Regions from separate parts of the Pantoea phytostimulans genome, predicted to be linked through region 4. Evidence: riboswitches for the same ligand, from Rfam matches in the RefSeq annotation. Region 4 holds a riboswitch; each other region holds the start of a gene.

Region 1 (5,929 bases), on a different replicon from region 4:
ACATGGGCAGCGATCCCATCATCGCCACCGTGCATTTGATCAGCCAACTGCAGACCATCATTTCACGCGAGCGTGACCCCGCGCACTCCGCAGTGCTGACGATTGGTCATATTCAGGGCGGCGCCACGCATAATATTATTCCCGACAGCTGCCTGTTTCAGGGCACCATCCGCACCAAATCGCCACAAGTGCGTGCTGATATGGAAGCATCGTTCAAGCGGATGTGCGAAGGTGTCGCTTTGGCGCAAAACGTGCGGATTGAGGTCAACTATCAGCGCGGCGTTCCGCCATTAATGAACGATGACACATTGATCGATACGCTGGAAACCATTCTCTCGCATCAATTTGATAAGCCGATCATCGCAAAACCCAGCGCCAGCTTTGGCGCGGAAGATTTTTCACTGTTTACTGAACGCGTTCCGGGATGCCAGATTCATATTGGTTCTGCTACGCCTGGACGCGACGATCATCTGCATAACTCCGATTATCAACCGGATGAACGCAGTATTGCCGCCGGGACGCAGGCGTTAACACGCCTCGCGATTGACTTGCTCTCCTAATATAAAAAATTGAGGTTTAGATGATGATGCGTAAAGGCTTGTTTGCTGTCTCCCTGGGAATGGTTCTGCTGAGTACGTCAGCGCTTACGTATGCTAAAGATTTTGGTACGTTGAAATTTGCAACTGAAGCCGCGTATCCGCCGTTTAACCAAACTACGCCAAGCGGCAAAATTGTTGGTTATGAACCCGATATGGTGGCGGAGCTGGCAAAACGTGCGGGTTTCAAATATGAAATTATTGCGCAAAAATGGTCAGGTATGATTCCCGGCCTGATTGACGGTAAATATGATGCCGTCATTGATGCGGTCACTGTTACGCCTAAACGTGCCGAAGCGATCGATTTCACCCACGAATATACCGTCAGCATTTCCAGCTTTGTCACAGCAAAAACCTCACCTTTAGCTTCGTTGCCGGGCACCGGTACTGTGGTTGCCGCTGACGATGAAGCTGGCATGAAAAAGTCTATTGATGATTTGAAAGCCACCTTCAAAGGCAAAACCATTGCCGTGCAGGTCGCCACAATTCAGGCTGATTTCTTACAAAAGTATCTGGGCGACGTTGCGACAATTCGTACCTATCAAGCTGGCCCGGAAACTTTCGCCGACCTGATGAATGGCCGTGTTGATGCGGTTATGGCCTCGCGTACCAATCTTAATGCGTTTGTGAAAAAACACACCGACGCTATCAGCAGCAGCGGCTACGGTTTTACGGGTGGCGTGCTGGGAGCGGGTTCAGCAATTGGTTTGCGTAAAGGCAATGCCGAGCTGAAAGCGGCATTGGATGAGGCGCTGTTATCCATGATTAAAGACGGCACGCTGAGCAAACTCTCCATTAAATGGTTTGGCGAAGACGTCGCACCAAAAGCCTAATTGCCTATGTTTATGAATATTGATTGGCAAATACTTGGCTTCGGTGATGAAGGTTGGGGCGGCGTGTTGCTTAACGCCGCCACGGTTACTGTCACTGTTTCTCTGTGCGCCTGGTTTCTGGGCGCTATTTTAGGCAGTTTACTGTGCTGGATGCAGATCGCCGGTTCGCGCTGGCAACAGCGGCTGGCAGCGGGCTACATCACAGTATTTCGTGGTGTACCTGAGTTGCTGGTGATCTACCTGTTCTACTTTGGTGGACGTCAGGTGGTTTCTTCTGTTGGCACCGCGCTGGGTTTTCAGGGGCCGTTCGACGTTAATGGTTTTATCGCAGGCGCAATTGCAATTGGACTGATTTCCGGGGCTTATCAGAGCAGCGTATTTCGTGGCGCCTTTTACGCTATTCCAAAAGGCACGCTGGAAGCCGCAACGGTGACGGGCATGGGACGTCTGATGATGTTCCGTAGAATGATCGTGCCACAGGCGCTGCGCACCGCGCTTCCCGGCATGGGAAATCAGTGGCAATCGGTGATTAAAGAGTCGGCATTGGTGTCGGTAACCGGTTTGGTCGAAACCATGAATCAGGTTTCCACCGCCGCTAACTCAACGCAGATGTCCTTCTTCTTCTACAGCGTCGGGGCCGTGATTTACCTGATCATCACCACCTGTTCAGACTTGGTTTTCCGCTACGTGGAAAAATTTGCCCTGCGCGGCCAACAGCGCGCGAATCTTTAAGGAGCCCACGTGGATTTCACTTTCTTGCAGGAAACGCTACTGGCGTTGCTCAAAGGATTGCCGCTGACCATTAATTTGGCGGTTCTGTCCTTGCTCGGCGGCGCTATCCTGGCGCTGCTGCTTAATCTGCTGCGTCAAACGCACATCGGCAGTTACGTTTGCCGCTTCTACGTTTGGCTGTTTCGCGGCACACCGCTGCTGATCCAAATCTTTATGGTTTATTACGGCTTGGGCAGCTTACCCGCCATTCGTGAAAGTATTTTTTGGCCGTTGCTGCGCGATCCTTACTGGTGCGGATTACTGGCGCTGATCCTCAACGATGCGGCGTATACCTCAGAAATCTTGCGTGGCGGCTTGCGTGCCGTCAGCATACAGTCACTGGAAGCGGCAAAAGTTTCTGGCATGTCGTCGCATAAAATCTTCACTCGCATCACGCTACCCATTGCCATTCGCCAGGCATTACCGGCCTACAGCAATGAGATCATCTCAATGATCAAAGCCACTTCGCTGGTCAGCACTATCAGCCTGATGGAGATGACCGGTATTGCGGATTCCATTGTTTCGTCCACTTTCCGCGCACTGGAAGTGTTCCTGAGCGCCGCCGTGATTTATCTGCTGCTTACCATGCTGGTTAGCAAAGGCGTCTCGATGCTGGAACGACGTTTATCACCTTACTATTTTGGAGCGCGGTCATGACCAAACCCACGATTATGCTGAGTCATCTCAGAAAGAGTTACGCGGGCCATGAAGTGCTGCACGATATCAGCCTGACGGCACACGACGGTGATGTTATTTCGCTGATTGGCGCCAGTGGCTCCGGTAAAAGTACCTTGCTGCGTTGCATTCCTTTCCTGGAAGTGCCTCAGGCTGGTGAGATTTCGGTGGGCGATGAAATCGTCTCTATCGATAACACGGAGGAAAAGCTCAGCCGTGAGCAGCGTCGTCGCATCAAGCTGATGCGTATGCAGCTTGGCTTTGTGTTTCAAAGTTTTAATCTGTGGCCGCATAAAACCGTGATGCAAAATATTATTGAAGCGCCGGTGCATGTGCAAAAGCGCAGTCACAAAGAGGCGATTGAAGAAGCCGAAGCGTTGCTGCACAAAGTGGGATTGTATGCAAAGCGCGATGCCTGGCCTTCACAACTTTCGGGTGGGCAACAACAGCGCGTTGCGATTGCGCGTGCGCTGGCGCAGCAACCAAAAGCGATCCTGTTTGATGAACCGACTTCAGCACTCGATCCAGAACTGGTAGGAGAGGTGTTGCGCGTAATCCGCAGCCTGGCGGAAGAGGGGCGCACCATGATCATCGTGACCCATGAAATGGGTTTCGCCCGCGAAGTATCGAACAAAGCGGTGTTTCTGCATCAAGGAATCGTGGAGGAATCTGGCGCACCGGAGCAGGTATTCCTCGACCCTGTATCGCCACGTTGTCGCGCCTTTGTAAACAGCCATTTCCAGCGCAACGCGGGATAACGTTCTTTTATTTGATCACGTTCATTCAAGGATGAGTGACGTTTTTAATCAGGATTTCCTTCACGTGCCCTTGACGAATCCCCGTCCTTAAAATAAAACTAGAACCCGTCAGGGGAGTCTCGCCGAAGAGACTGAGAGGCTAATAGCGCAATGCGCGGCTTAGCGACCCTTAGAACCTGACCCAGTTGATACTGGCGTAGGAAGACCTGGATCTCAGTGCGTTGAGCTCCTTGCCGCAAGGGCCGATCCGCACTGCTCTCGCCTTTTTTCCTTTCATGTATCACGGGTCTTCGCTGTTAAACGACGAGGCCAATGTGATGAACTCTCCCAATGTAACTGCTTTACTCGCAGACTCCGCATCATGAGCCGCTGGTCGGTTTTAGGCAGCGGTGTGTCAGGTTTATGTGTCGCCACGCTGCTGGTCGAACAGGGTGAATCCGTCGAAGTGATCAGCAAAGAGGAATGTCTTCCGGCTTCGCATTGGGCTGGCGGCATGCTTGCACCTTGGTGCGAAGCTGAAAGCGCACCTCAAGCGGTTATCGATTGGGGACAGCATTCCGCTGCGTGGTGGTCAAAACGTGTTGATGGCGTTGAACATAACGGCACGTTAGTTATTGCGCCGCCGCGTGATAGCCTGGAACTGACGCGCTTCGCAAAAATGACGTCGGAGCATCAATGGGTTGCACCGGGCGAAATCGAACCTGCGTTGGAAAATCGCTTCGCACGCGGCTTGTTCTTTTCAGGCGAAGCGCACCTAAATCCACGTGATGCTATGCAGCAACTGCGCGCAAAATTGCTGCAGTCCAATGTCTCTTTTCATAACGGCGAACCCAGCGGAAAAATCATTGATTGTCGCGGCATCCACGCTGCCGAAGACCAGCCTGCACTGCGCGCTGTGCGCGGTGAAATGCTGATCCTGCAAACTGATGAAATTCAGTTCTCGCGCCCGGTTCGCCTGTTACACCCTCGATTCCCTTGCTATCTGGTGCCGCGAGCAGCAGGGCGCTTTATGCTGGGTGCCACCATGGTGGAAAGTCATGACGACAGCCCAATCAGCGCGCGCGCCATGATGGAATTGCTTAGCGCGGCGTACACCCTTCATCCGGCACTGGCTGAAGCTCGCATTGTTGAAAGCGGCACCGGTCTGCGTCCCGCCTATCGCGATAACCTGCCTGAGGTTCGCTACCAACACGGCATATTTTCCTTAAACGGTATGTATCGGCATGGTTTTTTGCTGGCACCCATTATGGCTGAAAAACTGATGCAGCAACTGGCCCAGGAGGTTTTGTAATGCGTATTCAACTTAATGGTCGTCCGATCGAAACGGAAGCCAACACCTTGGCAGAACTGCTTCAAGAACAGCAGATAGATGCCAGCTGCGTCGCCAGCGCCGTGGACGGTGAATTTGTACCGCGATCTCGCTACGACGCTCAGCACATCACCGCAGGTTGTCAGCTAGAAATTTTGTCACCGATGCAGGGAGGTTAAGTATGTTTTACGATTTCCAACCCCAGTCGCGATTTTTACTGGGAACCGCCGGTTATCCGTCGCCTGATGTGCTGGCGCAAGCGATTAGCGCATCGGGCACTGAAATTATTACGGTTAGCCTGCGCCGCGAGGGCAATGCAGGTGGTGCATTCCGTGAACTGTTGAAGTCGCTGAACACGCGAATTCTGCCTAACACTGCCGGTTGTCACACAGTCAAAGAGGCGGTAACCACCGCGCAAATGGCACGCGAACTCTTCAATACATCCTGGATAAAACTGGAGGTCATTGGGCATGCCGACACGCTGCAACCCGATCCTTTTGCCTTGGTCGAAGCCGCACGCATTCTTTGCGCCGACGGTTTCAACGTTTTCCCTTACACCACGGAAGATCTTATTGTTGGCGAAAAATTACTGGAAGCGGGCTGTGAATTATTGATGCCTTGGGGCGCGCCTATCGGTTCCGGTCAGGGATTACGCAATATCGAAGGATTGCGTTCTATGCGTGCCTGGTTCAAAGGCATTCCGTTGATCATTGATGCCGGCATTGGCGCGCCGAGCCAGGCGGCACAGGCGATGGAAATGGGTTTTGACGGGATCCTGCTCAATACGGCTGTGGCAAAAGCACGCGATCCGGTGCGTATGGCGGGTGCGTTTGCCTCAGCAATCCATGCTGGCCTGGAAGCGCAGCAGGCAGGGATGATGGAACGCCGCGACATGGCAGCCGCTTCTACACCCATTTTCGGTTTGGCCGAGTTCAGTTGAGGATAAAAGATGAGTCGTTATCAGCGGCAATCGATGCTGCCGGAAAT
Region 2 (5,929 bases), 630 kb from region 4:
GTTGTCAGGTATCCAGTTGATCACACGTTTCAGCAAAGCATCAATCACGCTCCAAAGCAGAAGCGTCATCAGCACCAAAATAAACAGGGCGGCAAAGCACATATCACTCTGCATTCGAGCATTGGCATTCAGCATGACGTAGCCCAATCCTTCAGCCGAACCGACCCATTCGCCGATGATCGCGCCGATCGGTGCCACGGCGGCGGCCATGCGCAATCCTGAACCAAACGCAGGCAAGGCCGCCATCAGGCGTACGTGACGTAACTGGGCATACGGCGAAGCGCGCAGGGTGCGGGCTAAATCGAGGTAGTCGTTATTGACGCGGCGCATACCGTCGAAAAACGTAGATGTGACCGGAAAGAAGATCACTAACACTGCCATCACCACTTTTGCGCTCATGCCAAAGCCAAACCACAGCACCAGCAGCGGGGCCAGCGCAAACACCGGAATCGCCTGGCTGGTCAATACCAGCGGCATCAGCCAACGTTGCAGCCGTGGCGAGTAGATCATGCACAGCGCCAGGCTACAGCCGAGCAAGACACCGATGACGAATCCGCTGGCAATTTCTGACAGCGTAATCAGCGAGTGGTAGGCCAGGAACGGCGCATTATCCCAGGCGGCAAGCAACACGGCGCGCGGCGCGGGCAACAAGAAAGCAGGGATGTCACCCCATTTTGTTGCCAGCCACCAAACGCCAATCAGGCCGATAAAAACGCTGAGCCCACGCCTGCTGCGTGCAAGACGATTGTGTTTCATCCTGCCGCCTTGATCAGTCGTTGCAACAGCTCAGCCTGACTTCTCATCGAATCAAGATCGTCGGGCGCACGCGGCGGTAATCCAGCAATGCTGTGCGAGTCATCAATGCCGAAAGGATAGGGTGAAAGCACCAACAAACGGTGACTCAAGCGGCAGGCTTCAGCGGGATCGTGGGTAATCAGCAGCACGGTATGTTGTGCCAGTAATTCAGCCGCCAGGGTTTGAATTTGCGTGCGGGTAATGGCATCCAGCGCGGAGAACGGCTCATCCATCAATACAATCGGTTGCCGTTCATAGAGGGTACGGGCCAGCGCAGCACGCTGACGCATACCGCCGGAAAGGGTGGCCGGCAGGGATTTTTCTTCGCGGCTCAAGCCTACACGCGCCAGCAAATGCCTTGCCCAATCGCGATCGACTTTTTCGCCCCGCAAACGCGCGCCCAGCGCCACGTTATCTATCACCGATAACCACGGATAAAGCAGATCTTTTTGCCCCATCCAGGCTATGCGGCCCGCCAAGGGTTGATTATCGCTGCCCGTCACCGAGCCAGAAGTGGGTGGCGCAAGGCCAGCAATAATGCGTAACAAGCTGCTTTTCCCTGCACCGCTGGCACCCAGAAGCGCCACGAATTCGCCGCCGGTGATATCCATATTCAGCCGGTCAAAAATGATCTGCTCACCGAACTTTAAGCTGAGATCGCGCACTTTAATACCGGGAATGGCGCTTAGCGGCTGCATGCGGAAATCAACGCGTTTGAGGTGTTACCGGCATTGAGTCCCATTTGCCAAAATGCGCTCTCTAAGCGCGTTGCAGTGGTGAAGATATTGGCTAGCGCATCAAAACGGCTTTCACCACCGCGCTGGCGTGCGATATTTTCAAACAGCGTCAGCGAAGCCTGCACGCCAGCCAAATAGCTTTCATCGCCATAGTTTTGTATCCAAGCAGCATAGGGATTATTGCGCATCACAGTGGCGGGATTGTTTAATAAACCAAGCCCAATTTCGGCATAACCTGCGACACAAGGCATCAATGCCGCCAGCAAATCCAGCGCATCACCAGAATGTCCAATATCCAAAACGTAGCGGGTGTAGTTCAGCGTTTCTGGTGCTTCAGCGTCGTTGACGATGTCGCTTTCGCTCAATCCCCATTGCGCGCAATACGTGAGATGCAAGGGCAGCTCACTGACAATAGCGTTGAGGGATGTGGTTGCCGCACGCATTTCGGGTAGCGTGTGGAGTTTGCTGACCAACAAGGCGTAAGCGCGGGCAAAATGCAGCAGGAAGAGATAATCTTGCGTGAGGTAACGCTGAAAAGCGGCGTGCGGCAGGGTACCCGCAGCGAGCTGTTGCACAAAAGTGTGCGAGACATAATCGTGCCAGTGTTGACCCGCTTGCTGGCGAAGACGGCCATATAAGCAATCATTGAACATTGAGAGAGACATGGGACCTCCAGTGATAAGTGGAGATCCGGGCATACTGAGGTAAGAACAGGCATTTGCTGAGTGCAATATTGCCAACCCGTCCCTTCGCTGGCATGACCCAGATCAGGTTCAAAGGGTTCGGCTTACGCCATCTCAGCCCATTTCAGGACACCCCTCGGAGACACTTTTTATACGTCAATTAAAGGGTGAATTCAACGTGTCGATATTGTGGGTTTGGCCGAGTTAGCCACGCTTACTGCAAATTTCCCTCTGCTTTTAACAGAGAAACCTCTCTTTAACTCTTCAGGAGCACGTCATGGATTTGGATACACGCTATTCGCTACAAACGCTTTCGCCACCGCAATGCTTCCGTTATATCGCGGGCCCCGTTTTATCTGATGAAACCCTGAAGCAACGCGTGGTTGAAGTGGTTAATATGATGAAGCAGCACGGGCTGGCGCACTTGGTTATCTATGCAGATAAAGAACATGGCGGCAATTTTGAGTATCTGGCGGGGTTTATTCCGCGTTTTGAAGAGGCACTTTTAGTACTCAGTGATCAAGCTGCTATTAGTTACATCATAGGTAATGAGAACCTCAAACTTGTGCCTTATGCACGTAATGCAGGATTACCTCTGCATGCGCCGATCTTTTCGCTGCCCAATCAACCCATGACACATGAACAGCCGTTAGAGACGTTGCTCGCGAGCGCAGGTTTAATCGCTGGGCAAAAAGTGGGCGTCGTCGGGTGGAAGCTTTTCACCGGCAATGCTGAGCAGCGAAGCAGCCTGTTTGATGTTCCTGCATTTATTCTTGATGCGGTTAAGAAGGCGGTAGGGGGACAACATTGTGTTGTTAACGCAACGGGGATATTTATCTCGCCTGAATATGGCGTTCGCCGCATAAACCGGGCAGATGAAATCGCTTTTTATGAATATGGCGCCAATTTGGCCTCAACCAATGTCCTTAGCGCGCTGGACAGCATTGAACTCGGCAAAAGCGAAAAAGAGATCGGCCATTTGCTGGCTGCCGACGGTCAACCGAATAACGTTATTATGATTGCCGCCAGCGGGGATCGCTTTGCGCATGCCAACCTTTATCCTTCGGATAAACGCATCTGCCTGGGCGATAAGATCTCGCTGACGGTTGGCTTCAAAGGTGGACTCACCAGTCGCTCAGCCTATGTGGTTGCCGACGACACCGCGTTGCCCGACGCGGTTTCTGACTGGCTGACGCAGTTAGCCACGCCCTATTATCATGCCGTGGTGACCTGGCTCGAGAGTTTGCGGGTAGGCATCACGGGCGGAGAAATGTATGCCATTGTCGAGAATGTTCTACCAAAAGCGCGTTATCACTGGCATTTGAACCCGGGGCATTTGGTGGCGGATGAAGAGTGGCTTTGCTCACCAATCTATCCTGATTCCACAATTCCATTAACCAGCGGGATGCTATTGCAGATTGATATTATTCCCTCTTTGCCGGGTTATGGCGGCAGTAACATAGAAGATACGGTTGGGCTGGCAGACATTACATTGCAACAGCAGCTAGCGGCACAATTCCCCGAAGTATGGAAAAGGATGGAAATTCGCAAACGTTATTTGAAAGAGGTAGTAAATATTAAGGTTTCAGATGAGGTAATTTTACTTTCTAATACGGTAGGTTATCTGCGTCCTTTTTTGTTGGATAAAACTCGCGCACTGGTTCGCGTTAAGTAATGAGCAGGTCGCATTTACATTATGACTAACAGGCGTTAACGATGAGCAGTGACATTAAATCTTTATCTTTTCTTGGACCACGAGTCGCTATTATAGGGCCATCTAACAGTGGGAAATCGACGCTGGCCAATGCGATTTCTCATAAAACATCTTATCCCGCAATACACCTTGATCAGCTTTATCATTTACCTGGCACGCATTGGCAGGCGCGACCTAAATCGCATTTTTTAGACCTGCATCGGGCGGCTATCGATCAAGAGTGTTGGATTATTGAGGGTAATTACTCCAGCTGCCTGAAGGAAAGAATGGATCGCGCAACAGGCGTAATTTTACTGGATATCAGTTTACCCTTGATGCTCATGCGTTATTTCCGACGTACCGTCTTCCAGCGTGAACGAATAGGTGGCGTGCTGGCAGAACATCAGCGCGATCGCATTAATAGCGACATGTTGAAATATCTGCTTTTCACCACCCCGAAGAATAGAGCGCATCACCGGGCGATATTTGATGAATTAACGACGCCAAAAGTGGCCTTGTTATCAGCAGAGCAGGTGAAGCGTTGCTGGAAAGAGTGGGCGTTGAAATGAACCCGCTGCAGCGGACGTCAGTGGTTAAAAAGAGAAGGGGGTATATAACGAAGAAGCCAACGTGTTGGCCACAGGCATAAAATGATTTCCATATAATACAGGCTATTGGGTCAAGCAAAGTTAAACAGATTAATCTGCTTCTTAACGGATAAGGCGTAATAAAGATACGCCCAACGTGCTATTTTCAATGAATCTGAATGTTATTTACTGAAGGTTTAGACATGCGCGTAAATAATCTGCTCGAAAATTTTCGCATAATAGAATCATGAGACTTAAGTGATTGATTAACGTTATTATCACTCTGTAATAAAGGTGAGATTTTATTACTTTTAAGCATTTTCTAACAAGATTGTTATAGCTATATGTCGATAATTCCTACTTTTATTGTCTGCCTTTTTGCAGGTGCTTACCCGTTAAGGTCAGCGGCCTGGCAGATATTGCAGGAGGTATTTATGGCGATATTTTTACCGCTATTACGATTGTATGGCTTTTCCGTCGCCGCAGAGTCGCGAAGGGCGCAGATCGGGTCTATACCTAACGGAATTATCCATTTTTTCACTCTGGCCGTAGGCTAATTATGCTGCACAAAACTAAATATAATAATCTTACGCTGTGCTTCAAAGAGAGTCGTGTTCCGTATAACGAGATCCTGGAGGATTTTGTTCATTTACGTCTTCCGATACGTAAAGTGTTCCGCAACAAGGACAATACCAAGGTCATGCTGGTCCAGCACCAGGAACAATTATATATATTGAAAGTATTCAAGCCCAACGGTAAAAAAATCGAAAGGGTGCTTAAATCCTTTTTCAGAAAGGATTACTTTTTAAGTCTGATTCAACTCAACGACGAGCTCTGGTCAAGAGGCATGCGTTTTCAAAATGACGTTTACCTGTTAGCGCAGCGCAAACAGGGTCCTTATACCGATCTCTACATTATGTTGAATGAATACATTCCCGGCACGGTGCTGAATGAGTTTGATGTCATTCCTGAGGTAATCAAACAGGACCTTGTGCATAACATGGCGTTATTGCATCAACATAAACTCATTTCTGGTGACGCCCATAAAGGCAACTTTATCCTTTCTGAACACGGGCTGCGTATCATCGATTTATCCGGTAAGAAGTTCACCCGACGCAGAGTGGCAGAAGATCGCTTGGCGCTGGAGAGTCGTTTCAACATCAAGGAGATAGAGAGGGACTTTTCCTACTATCTGCTCAAAGCGAAATTCCACCTCCGACAAAAAATCAAAAGCGGTAAGCATGTTCTGGCGAAGATGTTTGCCTTTTAAAGGATATTTTCGGCAAGTGCGCAGTGTTTCTGTTTCGGCCAAAAAGTGACGCTTGCTGAGCTTTTCTGCGGCAAGTGCAGGCCGAAACCGGCGTAACTTTCGCGTAGCAGCGTCAAAATGGTTAGCCTGAAAAAGAGCGGTAAAGCTGACATATCGATATAGCC
Region 3 (5,929 bases), 1.6 Mb from region 4:
GCAGCAGGCGTATCATCTGCTTGAGGAGAAACAGCTAATCACGCCACAACCTCGCTCTGGCTATTTTGTTGCCTCGAGAAAAGCAACGCCGCCGATGCCTGCCTTGACGCGTCCAGCACAGCGACCAGTAGAAATTACGCAATGGGATGGGGTGCTTGAGTTGCTGGATAGCCGTTTAGAAGATGACATTCTGCAATTGGGTAGCGGCATGCCAGACCTAACGCAGTCAACGTTAAAGCCACTCTGGAAAGCCTTTAGCCGTCAGGCGCAAAAGCAGGAGACGTATCTACTTAACTACGACAATCTTTATGGCGTCGTTGCACTGCGCGAACAAATTGCGCGCCTGTCAATTGATAGCGGTTGTCAGCTCACCGCTGAAGACATTGTCATTACGACGGGGTGTCATGAAGCTTTGTCGGTTTCAATTCGCGCTGTATGTGAGCCGGGCGACATCATTGCTGTTGAGTCGCCTTCGTTTCACGGCATTATGCAAACGCTGCGTGGTTTTGGTATTCGCGCCATCGAAATCCCTACCGATTCGGTGAGTGGAATTAGCCTTGAAGCATTAGAGCTGGCGTTTGAGCAATGGCCAATCAAAGCCGTTGTTGTTGTGCCCAATTGCAATAATCCGCTGGGTTTCATCATGCCCGAAAATCGTAAACGCGCCTTGCTGGCTTTAGTGCAACGTTTTGATGCTGCGGTCATTGAGGATGACGTGTACGGCGAGCTCGCATGGGAATATCCACGTCCATCCACCATCAAATCTTTGGATATGGATGGCCGCGTTTTGCTGTGCAGCTCATTCTCCAAAACACTGGCACCGGGTCTGCGTGTTGGTTGGGTTGCACCGGGTCGTTATCGCGATCGAGTATTACATATGAAATATATCGTCACCGGTTCTACTGCAACCCAGCCGCAGCATGCAGTGGCCGATTTCATTCGGCAGGGACATTATTTACCGCATCTGCGTCGTATGCGGCAGCTCTATCAGCGCAACTATGAAACTTTTAATTGCTGGGTGCGTCACTATTTCCCGTGTGGAATCTGTGTATCACGTCCACAAGGTGGCTTCCTGATGTGGGTCGAATTGCCGGAGGCATTTGATGCTGTTCGCCTTAATCGTGAACTGCGTGAATCACATATCCAAATTGCTGTCGGTTCGCTGTTTTCCGCGTCGGGTAAATATCGTAATTGCCTGCGGCTGAATTATGGACTGCCGTTAACGGACAAAACGGAGCAGGCATTGGTGCTGGTGGGCAAGGCAATAGAACGTGCTATGGCAACCTGTGCGCACGAAACTACTCAAGAGCAACAAATCGAAATCCTTGCAGCTAAGTAGTTGAGGAAGCAGGGCCAGAAAGAGGGAGAAACTGGCCCTGGCCAGGCAACGTTGTCTGGCGAGAACAACTCTACCAAGTAACAAAAAACGCGCCAGTGACTAACTTCGTCACTGCGCGCGGCTTTCCAACTTTACCTGTTCGTTTGCAGAAGTAATAACGTTAATGCGTAGCAGATTACAGAATGCGATTAAATAACCGCTTCCGGTTCGGCCAATGCCAGTAAGGTTCGCGTTGCTTCACGCCAATCCGCTGCTTGTGTAATTGCACTAACCACAGCAATGCTACCCACACCGGTTGCCAATACTTCTGGCGCTCGCGCAATACTGATACCGCCAATCGCCACGGTGGGGATATCTTGCAAACGTGCCAGATGGCGCTTCAGTTCAGTCAGCCCTTGCGGCGCAGAAGGCATCTCTTTGGTTTGTGTTGGAAAAATATGTCCAAGTGCAATGTAGGAAGGGCGCAATGCCAGCGCACGATCCAGTTCAGCATCATCATGCGTGGAAATACCCAGCCGTAATCCAGCCTGATTGATCAGCGCCAAATTCGCGACATCCAAATCCTCCTGACCAAGATGCACACCATACGCGTTGTGCTTGATGGCTAATCGCCAGTAATCATTAATAAACAGGCGTGCACGATACTGCTTACCCAACGTGATCGCCTGAACAATAGCGGGTTCGACTGCCTCATCAGGCTGATCTTTGATTCGTAGTTGAAGAGTACGCACGCCTGCTTTCAACAGGCGTTCAATCCACTCAACGTTATCAACCACCGGATAAAGCCCTAAACGTGGTGAAGTGGTGGGAAATGCATTCATAATTTTTCCTCCAGAGTCGTATCCGCTGGGTGATAAAGCTCACCTCCACGACTGCGAAAATTTTCAGACATCTGCGCCATACCCATTTCAATCGGCTGCGCTGCGGCTTCTTGTTGTGCGGCATATTCACGCACTTCCTGCGTGATTTTCATTGAGCAAAATTTCGGGCCACACATTGAGCAAAAATGCGCCACCTTGCCCGATTCTTGCGGTAGCGTTTCATCGTGATAGGCGTGCGCGGTATGGGGATCTAACGCCAGATTAAACTGATCTTCCCAACGGAATTCGAAACGCGCTTTGGACATGGCGTTATCGCGAATTTGCGCGCCAGGATGCCCTTTGGCGAGATCGGCGGCGTGAGCAGCAATTTTGTAAGTGATTAAGCCTTGCTTTACATCTTCTTTATTCGGCAGGCCAAGATGCTCTTTTGGCGTGACGTAACACAGCATCGCACAGCCAAACCAGCCAATCATGGCTGCGCCAATACCGGAAGTGAAGTGATCGTAACCCGGTGCGATGTCAGTTGTTAGTGGGCCGAGCGTATAAAAAGGGGCTTCATGGCAATGTTCAAGCTGTTCGGTCATGTTGCGGCGTATCATCTGCATCGGAACGTGGCCAGGGCCTTCAATCATTACCTGTACGTCATATTCCCAGGCAATCTTCGTCAATTCACCCAACGTATGCAGCTCGGCAAACTGCGCTTCATCGTTGGCATCCTGAATAGAACCTGGGCGTAAGCCATCTCCCAACGAAAGCGAGACATCGTATGCGGCGCAAATTTCACAAATCTCCCGAAAATGCTGATAGAGAAAGCTCTCTTTGTGATGTGACAGGCACCATTTGGCCATAATCGAACCGCCACGCGAGACAATGCCGGTCAGGCGTTTTGCCGTCATCGGCACGTAACGCAGCAGCACGCCAGCATGAATCGTAAAGTAGTCGACACCTTGCTCAGCCTGTTCTAACAGCGTATCGCGGAATATTTCCCAGTTAAGATCCTCTGCCACGCCATTCACTTTTTCCAGCGCCTGATAAATCGGTACGGTACCAATCGGAACCGGGCTGTTACGCAAAATCCACTCACGTGTTTCGTGTATATAACGGCCGGTGGAGAGATCCATTACCGTGTCAGCACCCCAACGCGTTGACCACACTAATTTTTCCACTTCTTCTTCAATAGAGGAGGTTACTGCCGAGTTCCCGATATTGGCGTTCACCTTCACCAAAAAGTTGCGACCAATAATCATCGGCTCCGATTCGGGGTGATTAATATTGGCGGGAATAATGGCGCGACCCTCGGCGACTTCCTGGCGCACAAACTCCGGCGTAATATTTTCCGGTAAATTAGCACCGAAACTGTATCCCGGATGCTGTTGCAGCAGCACTTCACCACGTATACGCTCGCGGCCCATATTTTCACGCAGTGCGATGTACTCCATTTCTGGCGTGATGATGCCCTGACGCGCGTAGTGCAATTGTGTCACCCGGCGACCGGACTTGGCACGTCGCGGTTGAGGTAAATGCTCGAAACGCAAATGATCAAGACCGTCATCGGCCAAACGCTGCTGCGTGTAAGTCGAGCTAATTTGCGTGAGATTTTCGCTGTCATCGCGATCGTTAATCCAGCCAGCACGCAGTTTTTCAAGACCGCGATGCACATCAATCTGCGCGTCTGGATCACCATAAGCGCCTGCCGTGTCATACACCGGCACGGCTTCATTCTCTTCGAAGCGAGGTTCGTCCTTGGTACCGCCAATTTGGGTGGCGCTGAGTTGAATTTCACGCATTGGCACGCGAATGTCAGCACGGCTACCGGTAATCCAAATGCGTTTAGAGTGGGGGAATGCACTGCCGCCTTGCAGGGAATCGATAAATTCCTGCGCCTGGGCACGTTGTTCGCGACGATTGGTTTTCGAAGTAGACATAGCAATTTTCCAGTTAAGGGGGAACGTTGCTTGTCCGGAGTTCGGAAGGAGTAAGCGATACGATGGACAAAAATAGTGCCAGCGTACTAAGAAGATTTACTCTTGTTCCCTACGCAGGTTCTAACCTGGTCAGGTTCCGCGGATCCCGAATAAACGGTCTCAGCCCGAAGGCACTCCGACAAGAAATTAAAAACGGGTTTATCAGACTGGCGTCATCAAAACCCGTTCAGCATAAAAGGGCTTTTAGGTAATCACAAGACTTTTACATGTGATTAACGTTAAGCGGGACGAGCCATCTGGCTGTCATTGGCGACCGGCGGGCGCGCCAGCTGTTGATCCCACGCCAGCTGAATCAATTTATCTTCCAGCGTGAAGCGGGTTTCTAAAACTTCGCCGACTTCAGAAAGCGCTTTCTGGAAAGTCACGCAGTTATCATCGTCAATTGCCTGTTGCAAATGACCATCATACAGCTGCATCAAACGTTCCGTATTGGCTTCAAGCGGCGGATAGATCTGCGCAGCAGCAATCATCGGACTGTCGCCACTCATTTCACTAATAATGCGCTCGTAAATATTGAAGTGTCCGGCAGAAAGGTAATCCACCAAGCCGTGACAAAAATTATCCAACGCCTGTTCATCCAGCGTCGTTAAAGCTTCTTTATTGGGTTTCAATCCTACCAAATGGTAATAGGCGACTAAGAGTTGGCGACGGGCTTCAAGCCACGAATCCACCAGTTCGTTGCTGCCACCTACGCGCTCGGCCAGGACGTCTAACTGGTTAAGCATATCTAACTCCATGTGAGTTATAGTTGTTTATCTACACACTTAACATCAGGACTTCAGCGTGCCATTTGACGCTAAGGATGACGAAAAAAATGCAATTCGAGATCACAAGCGTAGACGCTGGATGGTGGGTTGTCAGCCATGAGCAAAAACTTTGGCTGCCACAAGGTGAATTACCGCATGGACCTGCAGAAAAATTCGGTCTGACTGGCACTAAAGGTCAGGTCATCGGCGAGTGGCTGGGTGAAAAAGTGTGGCTCATTTGCGAAGCGCGATCTGAAAGCATGTTCTCGGTACGTCAATTAATCGATGAAGAAGTTGGCCTGTTTCAACTCGCTGGGCGCGGTGTTCAACTGGCAGAGTTTTATCGATCCCATCGCTGGTGCGGCTATTGCGGTCACGAAATGAACCGCAGCAAACATGAATTTGCCTGTTTGTGTAGTCATTGTCGTGAGCGTTATTACCCGCAGATCGCGCCTTGTATCATTGTTGCGATTCGTCGGGGTGATGAAATCCTGCTGGCGAATCATGCGCGACAACGTAATAACATTTATACCGTGCTGGCGGGATTCGTCGAGGTGGGCGAAACGCTGGAGCAAGCTGTGGCGCGTGAAGTGATGGAAGAGAGCAATGTGCGGGTTAAAAATGTGCGTTACGTGACGTCACAACCCTGGCCTTTTCCACAATCATTGATGGTGGCGTTTATGGCTGAGTATGAGAGCGGGGATCTGCAACATGACGGCAAAGAGTTGCTGGATGCAGGTTGGTTCCGCTATGACGCGCTGCCAATGCTACCGCCGCCAGGCACCGTGGCGCGCCGCTTGATAGAAGATACCGTCGCCATCTGCCGCGCCGGAGCATAAGGAAAGTGCTACACTACGCGCTTGAAATTGAGAGAGCCTTAAAATGACTGAACTGAAGAATGATCGTTATCTGCGCGCCCTGTTACGTCAGCCGGTTGATGTCACGCCGGTCTGGATGATGCGACAAGCCGGGCGTTATTTACCGGAATACAAAGCGACCCGCGCCGAAGCCGGCGATTTTATGTCGCTGTGTAAAAAC
Region 4 (5,929 bases):
CAGCGGCCGCCCAGCGTGGGAAAAAGCCGGTGCCGAACTGGTAAACGATGTACTGCCTTTTGAAGAGATGAAGCTGCGGATGCTGAATGGTAGCCATTCATTCCTCGCCTATTTGGGTTTTTTGGCGGGCTACGAACACATCAGCGATTGCATGGGTGACAGCCACTTCCGGGCTGCCGCTCGCGCATTAATGGTGGATGAGCAAGCGCCAACCTTGCGCACTCAAGGGGTAGATTTGCAAGCCTACGCCGACTCGTTAATCGCCCGCTATGAAAACCGCGCGATTAAACATCGTACTTATCAGATCGCTACCGATGGCACCCAAAAGTTGCCACAACGGATGTTGGATAGTCTGCGCTGGCACCTGCGTAACGGCAGCCGCTGCGACCTGCTGCTGCTTGGCATTGCCGCCTGGATGCGTTATGTCGGCGGTGTAGATGAACAAGGCCAGCCGATTGAGATACGAGATCCTCTGAAAAATGCGCTGGCCGAGTGTGTGAAAAACAGCGAAGACGGTGAAGCTCGCGTGCGGGCTTTGTTGGGGATGAACGCGGTGTTTGGCGAAGATTTGGCACAAAATGGTGACTTTGTTGCCCGATTAACGCATTTTTATCAGCAACTGGTGCAGCAAGGCGCCCGCGCTACCGTACATCAAATAATGAACGCGGCATGATTGTGCGGTAGCAAAAGCACTGGCGCAGATGCAGCGTGCTGATTAGACTGATTCTTTCTCTACGGGCTGGCTTATGTCAGCCGTAATATGGACATTGCCGCATGACGATCGCCTATACCATTACCACCAGCGAGCCAGTGAACCAGCAGATTTACCGTTATCTGCGCAAAGATATCGTCACCTGTGTGATTCAACCCGGTTCGTTGCTCTCTGAGAAAGAAGTTTCTGCTCGCTTCAATGTTTCACGTCAGCCGGTACGTGAAGCTTTTATTAAGCTGGCAGAAGCCGGATTGGTACAGGTGCTGCCACAACGTGGCACCTTCGTGCGTAAGATTTCCGCTAAGCGCGTAGCCGATGGGCGTTTCATCCGCGAAGCAGTGGAGATTGCGGTGGTTCGCCGTGCCGCAGTGGAGATCGCGTCGCCGGCTTTGATGGCGCTGGAACACAATTTGCAATTGCAAAAAATGGCTGCTGAGCGGCATGACAGCCAGGCATTTCTTAGCCTGGATGATGAGTTTCACCGTTTAATTGCTGAGAGCATCAACTGCACGCTGGCGTGGGAAACGGTGGAAAATATCAAGGCGGCGATGGATCGGGTGCGCTTTTTAACCTTGAGTGAAGTTTCCCCCCCGGAAAGTTTGATTGAGCAGCATCAGGAAATTTTCGCAGCGCTACAAGCTCATGATGCTGATGCCGCAGAAGCAGCGATGCGCCGCCATCTACAAGAGATGATTTTCTCAATAACGCCCATTGCCGAACGCAACAGTGAATGGTTTGAAGGGCCTTGAGTCGTTTGTCCCCTTATTCTTTTGAAGTGCGAGGCCGTTTGCCCCCACCTCAATCCTCTGAAGTGCGAGGTCGTTTGTCCCCCACCTCAATCCTCCCCCATAAATGGGGGAGGAAGATGCTGCTTTATGTTAGTGATGAGACGGCATGTGGCAGCGTCTCCTTCCCCCGCTTCGCGGAGGAAGGCCGGGATGGGGGGCAGCGCGCAGAGGACTCACTCCTTACGCAATCGTCACCTCTTTTGACAAATAAACATCCTGCACTGCATTTATCAGCGCGACGCCATCCTTCAACGATTTCTTGAACGCCTTACGTCCCAGAATCAATCCCATGCCTCCGGCACGTTTGTTAATAACGGCGGTACGCACTGATTCGGCAATATCTGTTTCACCCGCTGACGCGCCACCCGAATTGATCAACCCGGCGCGGCCCATATAGCAGTTTGCTAACTGATAACGCACCAAATCGATGGGATTTTCAGTAGTCAGCTTGGTGTAAACGCGCTCATCGGTATGACCAAATTTCACCGCGTTATAGCCGCCGTTGTTTTCCGCCATTTTCTGCTTAACGATGTCGGCACCAATCGTCGCCGCCAAATGGTTCGCCTGACCCGTTAAATCCGCACTGGAGTGATAATCCACGCCATCCTTTTTAAAGTCGTTATTGCGCAGGTAAGCCCACAATACTGTGACCAGGCCCAATTCATGTGCGCGCTCAAAAGCCGCAGAAATTTCTTCAATTTGGCGGCGTGATTGCTCTGAACCGAAGTAAATAGTCGCGCCAACCGCTACTGCGCCCATGTTGAACGCCTGATCGACGCTGGCATACAGCGTTTGATCGTATTGCGCCGGATAACTCAGCGTTTCGTTGTGGTTAAGCTTCATTAAAAATGGAATGCGGTGCGCATAACGACGCGATACGGAAGCCAATACACCGTAGGTTGATGCTACGCAATTACAGCCCGCTTCGATCGCCAGTTCAACAATGTTTTTGGGATCAAAATAGTGCGGATTAGCGGCAAACGAGGCGCCAGCTGAATGCTCTACACCCTGATCGACCGGCAGAATAGAGAGATAACCGGTTCCCGCCAGGCGACCGGTGTTATACAGCGTTTGCATATTGCGCAGTACCGCAGGAGAACGGTTGTTGTCGATCATTACCCGATCAACGAAATCCGCGCCTGGTAAATACAGGCTTTCCGCTGGAAGGGTCATGCAGCGATGTTGAAGAAGGGAATCCGCTTCTTTGCCCAATAACTGTACGATGTCCGTCATGTCAACTCCTGTTAGCTGTCGAGGGTGAACCGGCACCCGCCGATTCGACCCCCACAGCCTGGACCTTATTCACGCTATGACGCAAATTGCTGACTCCATTTTTCAGACGGATCCCCAGGAAAAAGCCCCGTTTTAGTCTCTCTCCTTACCACCATTGATGGAAGTGATGCACCGGCCCAATGCCTTTGCCCACTTCCAGTGAATCAGCGTGTAACAAGGCTTGCTGCAACCAGGCTTTGGCTTCCGTTAACGTCTCCTGCCAGTTTTGATGGCGTGGACGCAGCGCCGCTAGCGCCGCCGAAAGCGTACAACCGGTGCCGTGTGTGTGACGCGTATTCACACGAGGTGCGGTAAAACGTTGCTGAGCTGAGCGCGTAATCAGCCAGTCCGGGCTTTCCTCATTGCTCAGGTGTCCCCCTTTCATCAGCACCGCCTGACAACCCAACGCCAGCAGCGCTTCACCCTGCGTCAGCATTTCATCTTCGTTGTGCGCAATTGCACAATTTAACAGTGCGGCGGCTTCTGGCAAATTCGGGGTAATCAGTGAAACCTGTGGCAATAACAGTTCACGCACGCTGGCAATTGCATCCGGTGAAAGCAGTGCATCGCCGCTCTTGGCCACCATCACCGTATCCAGCACGACAAAGGGTAAACTGGCTCGTTTCAGGCGCTGAGCCACGCGCTCCACAATCGCGGTTTCCGCTAACATGCCGATTTTCGCGCTATCGATGCGCACATCATCCAGCACTGAATCCAACTGCGCCGTGACAAAGTCAGGATCCACGCGGTAAACCGATTGCACGCCGCAGGTATTTTGCGCCACCAGCGCAGTAATAACGCTGGTGCCATAAGCGCCTAACGCAGAGAAAGCTTTGAGATCGGCTTGGATCCCGGCTCCGCCACTGGGATCGGTGCCGGCGATGGTTAAGGCGTTAATGCGCTTCATGCTGCCACCTCCAGCATCCATAACGCATCAAGAAACGCGGCGACAAAGGTGCCCGGCCCTTGCGCTTGCGCCGCCGCTTTTTTCCCTGCCAGCGCCATCACCCGACATGCACAGGCAACGTTGAGCAAGCCATCGCCCGGCAGGCTGCTGAAAGCGGCAACTACCGCCGATAACGCGCAGCCCGTGCCGACTACGCGTGTCATCAGTGGGCTACCGCCGGAAATGGTTAAGGTGCGTGAGCCATCAGTGGCGTAATCAACTTCGCCGGTGACGATCACAAGGGTGTGATAATCGCGAGCAAGCTGCTGAGCGGCTGCCACTGCGGCATCGGCCTGATGCAAACTATCAACGCCTCGCCCGCCCGCAGCTTGCTGCGCTAGCGCTAAAATTTCAGAGGCATTACCGCGAATAGCGGCGGGTTTTTGACTCAGCAATTGCTGGCAGAATGCGCTGCGTAACGTGAGCGCGCCCACCGCAACCGGATCAAGTGTCCATGGCGTGCCAGCTTGATTGGCGGCGGTAACGGCGGCTTGCATAGCGAGTTGACGATCCTGCGTTAAGGTGCCCACATTAATCAGCAACGCGTCGGCAAAGCCGCTGAATTGCGCAGCTTCTTCAGGATCGATAACCATGGCAGGCGACGCGTTGAGCGCCAGCAGTACATTGGCCGTGAAGGTTTGCACGACATCATTGGTCATGCAATGAACCAGCGGCGCGTGTTGGCGAAATTGATGCAGGATACGCGCGACGTGCGCGTCAGAAAGGTGTTCAGGTTGATGTGTCATCATAACTCCCAACCGGCGAACAAGAAGGCAAATGCGGTCAGGCATCAGACTTCCCTACGCTGGCATTAATCCAGATCAGGTTCAAAGGGTATATCTCAGCCTAAAAGGCACCCCTAGTCATTGATAGATAAGCATATTTTTATAATAATTGCTCAATCACTCAGTGCAATCATAGGTGAGTTGATCCCAGCTTGTAAACCGCTTTGTATCCCACTTTGACCGCTTTGATAACGCGCAGAAGCCCTATACAAAAATCCCCGCAGTGCGAGGATCAATCATTAAGGCGTTTTACTCTATTTTCTAACTGGCGAATTAACCGCCGTAACCAAACTCCGATAAGGCTTCCCTTCACCATCAATAATTGTTTTGCAGGTTCTTAAGGCTACAAGTTGCGGAGTTATTTTGTAATGTGCTGCTAATCGGCTGATATTAATCAAGCTAACCAACATTCTGTCGTTGATTTTGTCGATGATAAGGCTATTTCCTTCGTCATCTTGAATATCAATCTTCGCCATTATGTTAGAAGTGGGTCTGTGATTTTAACTACGTCAACTGCAATGCCAGGCATTGTGAATGTTTTAACGTTGGGTAAGATTTCACGTCTCTGTGTAATGATATTTCCTTCATCAAGTGGACTAACATATTGGAATGCACTTTTCATCGACGTATGAAAACGTAACTTGCTGTATGCATCAGAACCTGCAAAAACAATCATACGGCGAAGGTTGCTATAGCGTCCTTTAGTTCCGTCGTTAACCTGCGATAAGAAACCATCAAATACCTCTAGAACGTCGATTGATGAATCTGTCAGGAGTTGGGGCTGAGGCCCCAGCTAATTTATGTATTAAAAGACGATCCTAAATTTTATCTCAGCAAATATAATTTATTTCCCTTGCCTCCCTACCTATCCCTTATCAGGCAATACTCACCAAACGCGTTGTGATGAGGTTAACCAAGTACTCTTTATGAAGCGTGACTGAGCCCCTGGCAGAGCCTACCATCGTGCTAAAAGCTTTTGAAATTGTAATTAATACGCTGTTAATTTTGATGATTTCTTTAAATCAACAATAAAAACCTTATCATAAGAGTGGATTACTAATAAGGGATTAAAGCCAAATGGCAATCAACGGAAAGTTTATTCTTACAGGCGCACAATTCTCTCCCCTCATACTACCAGGTATAGGGCACTTTATGGCGTTTTCTGGCAATGATCAGTATCGCAACAATGCCGCATGTGCCGCTATACCTTTCAAAGGGCCGATCCCGCTTGGTCGCTATCACATCGTGAAACGTCCTGTTAATGGGTTTAAGTCCATGCTGTACACAATGAGCCGTGAGGCTTGGACATGGCCAACAGATACCCCCGTAATTCACTCGGAATGGTTTGGACTATTTAGACAAGATTCACACGTTGATGACAAAACATTCATTGATGGCGTAGAAAGGGGGAATTTTAGATTGCATC

The links. A riboswitch is a leader RNA that binds a small molecule or an ion and turns the genes downstream of it on or off. The one in region 4 is predicted to bind thiamine pyrophosphate.
Region 1: it holds a riboswitch for thiamine pyrophosphate, as region 4 does, so the genes downstream of both, ACF2G4_RS19530 (FAD-dependent oxidoreductase) here and thiM (hydroxyethylthiazole kinase) in region 4, are expected to answer to the same signal.
Region 2: it holds a riboswitch for thiamine pyrophosphate, as region 4 does, so the genes downstream of both, tenA (thiaminase II) here and thiM (hydroxyethylthiazole kinase) in region 4, are expected to answer to the same signal.
Region 3: it holds a riboswitch for thiamine pyrophosphate, as region 4 does, so the genes downstream of both, thiC (phosphomethylpyrimidine synthase ThiC) here and thiM (hydroxyethylthiazole kinase) in region 4, are expected to answer to the same signal.

The regions. Positions count from the first base shown of each region.
Region 1 is NZ_CP173699.1:218,956-224,884, forward strand. It holds gene ACF2G4_RS19505 (M20 family metallopeptidase) at 1-560, shown strand, start outside; gene ACF2G4_RS19510 (transporter substrate-binding domain-containing protein) at 581-1,429, shown strand; gene ACF2G4_RS19515 (ABC transporter permease subunit) at 1,436-2,161, shown strand; gene ACF2G4_RS19520 (ABC transporter permease) at 2,171-2,857, shown strand; gene ACF2G4_RS19525 (ABC transporter ATP-binding protein) at 2,854-3,633, shown strand; TPP riboswitch at 3,734-3,853, shown strand; gene ACF2G4_RS19530 (FAD-dependent oxidoreductase) at 3,995-4,924, shown strand; gene thiS (sulfur carrier protein ThiS) at 4,924-5,121, shown strand; gene ACF2G4_RS19540 (thiazole synthase) at 5,124-5,882, shown strand; gene ACF2G4_RS19545 (ThiF family adenylyltransferase) at 5,892-5,929, shown strand, end outside.
Region 2 is NZ_CP173698.1:1,082,069-1,087,997, reverse strand. It holds gene ACF2G4_RS05180 (ABC transporter permease) at 1-756, opposite strand, end outside; gene ACF2G4_RS05175 (ABC transporter ATP-binding protein) at 753-1,493, opposite strand; gene tenA (thiaminase II) at 1,481-2,197, opposite strand; TPP riboswitch at 2,260-2,362, opposite strand; gene ACF2G4_RS05165 (M24 family metallopeptidase) at 2,493-3,890, shown strand; partial or broken gene ACF2G4_RS05160 (GTPase) at 3,932-4,033, shown strand; gene ACF2G4_RS05155 (DNA topology modulation protein FlaR) at 4,196-4,477, shown strand; gene ACF2G4_RS05150 (lipopolysaccharide core heptose(II) kinase RfaY) at 5,055-5,765, shown strand.
Region 3 is NZ_CP173698.1:3,338,927-3,344,855, forward strand. It holds gene ACF2G4_RS15630 (PLP-dependent aminotransferase family protein) at 1-1,339, shown strand, start outside; gene thiE (thiamine phosphate synthase) at 1,528-2,160, opposite strand; gene thiC (phosphomethylpyrimidine synthase ThiC) at 2,157-4,085, opposite strand; TPP riboswitch at 4,175-4,273, opposite strand; gene rsd (sigma D regulator) at 4,364-4,870, opposite strand; gene nudC (NAD(+) diphosphatase) at 4,960-5,730, shown strand; gene hemE (uroporphyrinogen decarboxylase) at 5,774-5,929, shown strand, end outside.
Region 4 is NZ_CP173698.1:1,715,702-1,721,630, forward strand. It holds gene ACF2G4_RS08030 (mannitol dehydrogenase family protein) at 1-673, shown strand, start outside; gene ACF2G4_RS08035 (GntR family transcriptional regulator) at 775-1,461, shown strand; gene fbaB (class I fructose-bisphosphate aldolase) at 1,681-2,733, opposite strand; gene thiD (bifunctional hydroxymethylpyrimidine kinase/phosphomethylpyrimidine kinase) at 2,879-3,679, opposite strand; gene thiM (hydroxyethylthiazole kinase) at 3,676-4,467, opposite strand; TPP riboswitch at 4,499-4,589, opposite strand; gene ACF2G4_RS08055 (DUF2778 domain-containing protein) at 5,581-5,929, shown strand, end outside.